One region of the Calditerricola yamamurae genome, then DNA from elsewhere that is predicted to be linked to it. Evidence: riboswitches for the same ligand, from Rfam matches in the RefSeq annotation. Region 1 holds a riboswitch; each other region holds the start of a gene.

Region 1 (2,260 bases):
GTCGGGCATGGCGGCGATCCTGGCCGCGACGCTGGCCGCTGTGAAACCCGGGGAGCGCATCCTGTGCCCGGAAGAGGTGTACGGCGGGACATACCTCTTGTTCACACGCGAACTGGCGCGCCTCGGCATCGGCGTCGACTTCGCACCGGCGCAGGATGTGGACGCCTTTGCCCGCGCCTTTACGTCGGCCACACGCCTCGTGTTTCTGGAGACCATCTCCAACCCGCTCCTCCGCGTACCGCCGCTCCCAGAGCTGGCCGCCCTCGCCCGGAAGCGCGGTGCTGTTGTTGTGGTGGACAACACCTTTGCTACGCCGTACCTGGCGCGGCCCCTCGAGTGGGGCGCCCACCTCGTTGTGCACAGTGCGACGAAGTTCCTCGCCGGTCATGGCGACGTGACGGCGGGGGTGGTGGTCGGCGAAGGGCGCTTCGTAAAGCGGGCGCGGGAGATCATCGCCGCATACGGATGCCACCTGAGCCCCTTTGAGGCGTGGCTGGCCGCACGGGGTCTGAAAACCCTGTCCGTGCGCATGGAACGGCATTGCCAAAACGCCGCCCGGGTGGCGCGTTGGCTTTCCGAACACCCGGCTGTCGCACATGTCTTCTATCCCGGGCTTTCCCACGACGAGGATCGCGTTCACACCCTTCTCGGCGGGCGCGGCGGGGCGCTGGTCACCTTTCGCCTGCGCGAGGGGGCGAACGTGCGGGACTTTTTCCGCGGCTTGACCTGGATCAAGCTGGTTCCCACCCTGGCCGGCGTGGAGACCACGGTGGCCCACCCGGCTTCCACGTCGCATCGCGCCATCCCTCCGGCGAAGCGGCGCGCGCTCGGTGTGACCGAAGGCGTGGTGCGCGTTTCCGTCGGCCTGGAGGATCCTGCTGACATTTGCGAGGAGCTGGCGCGGGGATTGGCGGAGGCGGAAGGAAACGGCGAACGGACGATGCCATCCGATTGACAACCGGTTCTTTTTGCGGTACAGTACGAATAACAACAATCGCATATTCTTGGAAAATGCGGACCTTTTCTTATCCAGAGAGGTGGAGGGACTGGCCCGATGAAACCTCGGCAACCGGCTTGCCGTCTGTGGGCAAGCAGCGGTGCCAACTCCTGCGGAAACGCCTGGCGTTTCCGAGAGATGAGAAAAGGCCGAGCCGATACCCGTGTATCGACAAGGCCTTTCTCGCGCAGAGAAAGGCCTTTTTTCATCCGCGCGGTGCTTGGATTTGGCGGTTTGAAACGGGCGTCCGATAAGGAGCGGGAAAGGAGCGACGTGGGGATGGTGTATCACGTTCACCGTTTGCGGGAAAAGCTGCGGTTGGGGAAGTTTGTCGTCACGGCGGAGGTGGAGCCGCCAAAAGGGTCCGACCCGACCCCCACGCTGGAAAAGGCCAGTCTGCTGCGCCACGTGGTTGACGCGCTCAACGTGGCGGACTGCCCGATGGCCAACCTGCGCATGAGTCCCATTGCCTTGGCCCACATCTTGCAGGATGATTTGGGGATCGAGGCCATCTTTCACCTGACGTGCCGGGACCGCAATGTGCTCGGATTGCAGGCCGAGTTGCTCGGGGCGGCGGCCCTCGGCGTGCGGAATATCCTCACGCTTACGGGCGACGCGCCGGAACGGGGCGATCATCCCTTGGCCACCGGTGTATTCGACGTTGATGCGGTGGGGCTGATCCGGCTGGCGTCCACATTGAACACGGGACGCGACGTGAACGGCAACCGCCTCGAGTCGCCCCCGGAGTTTTTTATCGGGGCGGCAGCCAATCCCGGAGCGGAAGACTTGGCGCGGGAAGTGCGGCGGCTCGAGGAGAAAGTGGCCGCCGGGGCGGCGTTTGTCCAGACCCAGCCGATTTATGATGTCGAGACGGCCGAGCGATTTTTGGACGCGACGCAGCACTTGGACGTACCCATTCTGTTTGGGCTCATGCCGCTGAAAAGTTACAAGATGGCCTGTTATCTGAACGAGAACGTGCCTGGCATCACCATACGCGAAGAGGTGTTGCGGCGGGTAGAGCGCGGCGGACGGGAAGAGGGGGTGGCCGTGGCGCGCGAGCTGTTTGAGGCGTTGCGCGGTTTTGCCCACGGTGTGCACCTGTTCCCCCTCGGCGATGTGACGATGGTGCACGAGATCCTCGGCGTGCCCGTTCCGGCGCCACGGCGCATTGTCGGGATAAACCGATAGGCGTACTGAGAAATTCGGTCTTGACAGGCCGAAAACAAGGCGCTAAGATGAAATCAAAATTATTCAATCCCATCT
Region 2 (2,260 bases), 150 kb from region 1:
GCGTCTTCACCAGCGCGCCCTGCAGGCCAATGTCGGCGATCTGCTGCTGGCCGCAGGAGTTGGGGCAGCCGTTGATGTGCAGGCGGATAGGCACGTCGAGAGGGATGCGTTCGTCGAGATACGCGACGATCTTGCGCATGCGCTCCTTGGTTTCGGTAAGGGCCAGGTTGCAAAACTCGATCCCCGTGCAGGAAACGGCATGGCCGGAGAAGGTTTTCGGGAACGGGGTGATGCGCTTCAGGAGCGGTTCGGCGAGCAGCGCCTCCACCTTGTTTTCCGGCACGTGTGTGATCAGAATGTTCTGCGTGTTGCACGTGCGCAGCGAGCCATTGCCGTACTTGTCGGCCAGCTCAGCCAACCCTTCCAGCTCGTCGGCACTCATGCGGCCAACCGGCACCGACAGGCCGACGTAGTACAGCCCCTCTTGCTTCTGCCGGTGCACGCCGGTGAAGTAGCCCGCGTTCCAGCCGACGATCTTGTCCTCGCCCCGCCCGGGAAACTTCCCGATGTAGCCCTCGAGGACTTCCTGGAACTTCTCGACCCCCCAGTCGGCGACGAGGAACTTCAGGCGGGCGCGGTGGCGCTTCTCCCGATAGCCGTAGTCGCGGAACACGCGGGTGACGCCAACGGCGACCTTGACCACCTCTTCCGGCCGCACGAACATGTCGAGCTGCCGGGCCATGTGCGGCTTGGAGGACAGGCCGCCGCCCACCCATACGTGGAAGCCAACCACTTCCTCCCCGTCGATCATTTTCATCGCCGGGGTGAAGGCCAAGTCGTTGATTTCGGCATGGGCTGCGTTGTAAATGTTCGCCGATATCGAAATCTTGTACTTCCGCGGCAGGTTCGAAAATTCGCGGTTCATCCAGATCGCGTTTTGCACGGCTTCCACGATGGGACGCGTGTCGATCAGCTCGTGGGGATCAATGCCGGCCAGCGGGTTGCCGACGATGTTGCGCGGGCAGTCGCCACAGGCTTCATAGGTATAGAGCCCCACCTCGGCCAGGCGCTTGAAGATTTCGGGGCAGTTTTCGATGCGCACCCAGTGCAGCTGGAAGCACTGCCGCGTCGTCACGTCGACCAGGCTGCGTCCGTATTCGCGACTGATGCGGGCCACCTCGCGCGCTTGCCGGCTGTTGAGCACGCCCGACGGCACGCGGATGCGCATCATGAAGAAGCCGTCCTCCTTCGGCCGTTGCGCGTAGATCCCGGCCCACTTCAGGAGTTGCAGGTCGTCGTCGGTCAGCGCCTCGTGCCCGGCCGCCGCCAGCCGCTCAATGTCGTCGAGAATGTCGAGGCCATCGCGGTTGAGCTTCAGGAGCTCCACCTTGTTCAGCTTGGACGGGTCCTCCGCCCACTTCCATTGATACTTAAACGCCATGAGCCCTCACCCTCCTCGGAAAAATCAACGCGCCCTTCTCCCCTTTGAACGAAGAGAAAAGGGCGCGCTTTTCTCTCCTTATCTTCAAAGGCGCGCCCGCCGCGCGCCTTTTCTGGAATTGGCACCGTGCTCACCGCGCGGGAAGTGTGGGCCGGTTGCCGAGGGTTCATCGGGCCAGTCCCTCCCCCTCTCTCGATAAGGGGATGTGTTCCGGTCGTATGCAATTTCCATCGGGCGTTACCCCTATCTTACTCCCTGAAATCAGATAGGTCAACTCAATTTTCTCACGTCTTCGGACTACCCGACCACCCACCAATAGAGGAGGAGGGAAACCACGGACAGCAAAACCGACACCCCGTACAAGACGGCCAGCGTCTGCGCCTGCGTGAGGCCGTACGCCAGCAGGCGATGGTGGACATGGAAACGGTCGGCCTGGTAAATGGGCCGCCCTTCCCGCAAGCGGCGCAGGATCACCTGTACGCTGTCAAACAACGGCACTCCGAAAACCAGCAGCATGGCCACCAGCGAGAGAAACGTAACGGTTTTCAGCGTCCCGTCCAGCGCCACGACGGCCAAATAGTACCCCAAAAACGCCGATCCGGTGTCGCCCATGAAGATCGTCGCCGGCGGCAGGTTGAAGCGCAGGAACGCCAGGCAAGCGCCCATCAGGGCGGCCGTCAGCACAGCCGTTGTGGCCTGCCCTTTCAACAGGGCGATCACCGTCAGGCTGGCGGCGGCAATGGCCGTTACACCGGCGGCCAACCCATCCGCACCGTCGAGGAAATTGATGATGTTGATGAGGACCACCACCCACAGCATCGTTGCCAGCAGCGACAGCCACAGGGGAAACAGGATCATTCCGCCGTCGACGACATCGCG
Region 3 (2,260 bases), on a different contig from region 1:
CGGATCGCCTCGGGGATCTCGGCATGGGTCTGCATCGCCGGATAGGTGATGAGGCTCTCCACGCCACCCAGGCTTTCGGCGAAGGTGATGAGCCGCACATGGCGCAGCACCGGCTCCACCAGGGCCGGGTCGACGACCCGGAACGACAGGAGCGCCCCCGGCCCCTTCGCCTGACGGAAATGGACCTCGCGTCCGGGATGGCCGGGCAGATCGGGGAAATACACCGCCTCCACGAGCGGATGGTCAGCCAGGAAACGGGCGATGCGCGACGCGTTTTCCTGCTGGCGGTCGAGGCGCACGGCCAGGGTTTTCATCCCGCGCATGAGCAGCCAGGAATCCTGCGGGCCGAGCACCGCGCCGATGGCGTTGTGCAGGAACGCCACGCGCTCGGTCAGCTCCTCGCCCCTGGTCACGATCAGGCCGGCGAGGACGTCGTTGTGTCCGCCGAGGTACTTCGTCGCACTGTGGACGACGATGTCGGCGCCCAGTGCAAGGGGCCGCTGCAGGTACGGGCTCATCAGCGTGTTATCGACGATGAGGAGCAGGCCGTGGTCCCTGGCCACCTTCGCCAGGGCGGCGATGTCGGCCACCTGCAGGAGGGGGTTGGTCGGCGTTTCGATGAAAAGGGCTTTGGTGTTCGGCCGCAGGGCCCGGCGCACCGCGTCGACGGACGAGGCGTCGACGTAGGTGGCCGTCACCCCCGCCCGGGCCAGCACCTGTTCAAACAGCCGGTATGTGCCGCCATAGAGGTCGTGGGACAGCACGACGTGGTCGCCGCGGGAAAAGAGGGCCGCCACCGTCTGGATCGCCGCCATGCCCGACGCGCAGGCGAACCCGCCGTCGCCGCCTTCCAGCGCGGCGATGGCCTCCTCCAGCACCTTCCGCGTCGGATTGGCCAGGCGGGAGTAGTCAAAGCCGGTGCTCTGCCCCAGCGCCGGGTGGCCGTACGTGGCCGCGTAGTAGACCGGGTAGCTCACAGCACCGGTAACGATGTCCTTCCGGTTGCCAATTTGGGCCAAACAGGATTCGACGCGCACCGCCTCTTCCTCCTTTACGTGTCCCTACAGTTTGCTTGCCAACAACGAAAAAGGCCTTTCATCTCTGCAGATGAAAGGCCGGAATTGTCGTTCCGCTCTCATCTCCCAGAGATGAACCATCTCTGCAGGAATTGGCACCACACCGACCGTGCGTCGGTAGGTTGCCGGGCTTCATCGGGCCAGTCCCTCCGCCACTCTTGATAAGAGCTGGATCATGGTGCTATGCGGTTGTTCTACGTGTGATTTGCTTTAACTATACGAGATCATCTAATCCTCTGTCAACAATTCGTTTGCAGCGTGCGTGTCAACTTTCAGTAGGTGCCCCGACACAAAAATTTGAGTGATCGGTTTACACCCTTCTTGGAATCGCCCGCACAAGCTCACGAAGCACATACTTTACCCAAGGCGCACCGGATCCAGGCCCGTTAAGGGCCGGAATCCTTGCGCGCAGCCATCCCTCTATGTCTGCTCTCCAACTCTTTTCCCTTTCCTCCGCCGCTCCTTTGCCAAACACATGGCTCATTCTTTCCGGTTGGGCTGTCCACTTGGTTTTCACCACTTCAGCCAGTTCCCCATTTGCCCGCGACGCCAAAAGCCGCGCCAACCGGCCGGCCCCCTCGACGCTCCAACGCGCTCCATGACGCTTCATCCGCCGTGCAATGTGATGAAACACTTGTCCCTCAATCGCCCCTAATCGCACGGGCTCTCCCAACTCCCGAATGCCTTCCCAGTTGGTCCGCAGATAGCGCCGCAACTGAACCACACGCTGCCGCTGTGCCCCGCGGCTGCGATGTTCGGCTGCTTTCAGAGCCTGCTCAACCCCTTCCCAATCGGACGTTGCCAGCGCAGCACAAACCTCCCGATACGCCTTCTCGTCATGTCGAAGACTCTCCACCAGGTTCCGACGAAGGTGAAACGGATCGAGCCGGTATTGCGCTCCCGGAAAATACGCACACCCTTCTTTTACAAACGCCGCTCCATCACCCCCCACATACCATCGCTCCACTGCGCCGAAATCCCAATGTTCACCAAACTTCGCCACGCACTCTTCCCAAAAGGTCGTCCCTTCTGCTACACCGGCATGCACACAACGTTCTTGCAAACGACGCCGCTGGGCCGAAACGTCCCCTTTTCCCTCGTAGGCCACCGCCACCTTAACGGGAATCGTTGCCCGCTTCCCTTCCGAACGCCGGGCTGGTACCCAAACCTCATCCGCTTCCACA

Evidence for each region. A riboswitch is a leader RNA that binds a small molecule or an ion and turns the genes downstream of it on or off. The one in region 1 is predicted to bind S-adenosylmethionine.
Region 2: another riboswitch for S-adenosylmethionine. It lies ahead of ACYQ0Z_RS02870 (nitrite/sulfite reductase); the one in region 1 lies ahead of ACYQ0Z_RS02190 (methylenetetrahydrofolate reductase).
Region 3: another riboswitch for S-adenosylmethionine. It lies ahead of ACYQ0Z_RS07325 (aminotransferase class I/II-fold pyridoxal phosphate-dependent enzyme); the one in region 1 lies ahead of ACYQ0Z_RS02190 (methylenetetrahydrofolate reductase).

Annotation. Positions count from the first base shown of each region.
Region 1 is NZ_BAAIFH010000004.1:166,759-169,018, reverse strand. It holds gene ACYQ0Z_RS02195 (trans-sulfuration enzyme family protein) at 1-955, shown strand, start outside; SAM riboswitch class I at 1,023-1,142, shown strand; gene ACYQ0Z_RS02190 (methylenetetrahydrofolate reductase) at 1,277-2,185, shown strand.
Region 2 is NZ_BAAIFH010000004.1:313,689-315,948, forward strand. It holds gene ACYQ0Z_RS02870 (nitrite/sulfite reductase) at 1-1,381, opposite strand, end outside; SAM riboswitch class I at 1,457-1,583, opposite strand; gene ACYQ0Z_RS02875 (MraY family glycosyltransferase) at 1,679-2,260, opposite strand, start outside.
Region 3 is NZ_BAAIFH010000006.1:199,128-201,387, reverse strand. It holds gene ACYQ0Z_RS07325 (aminotransferase class I/II-fold pyridoxal phosphate-dependent enzyme) at 1-1,037, opposite strand, end outside; SAM riboswitch class I at 1,133-1,244, opposite strand; gene ACYQ0Z_RS07320 (ISLre2 family transposase) at 1,387-2,260, opposite strand, start outside.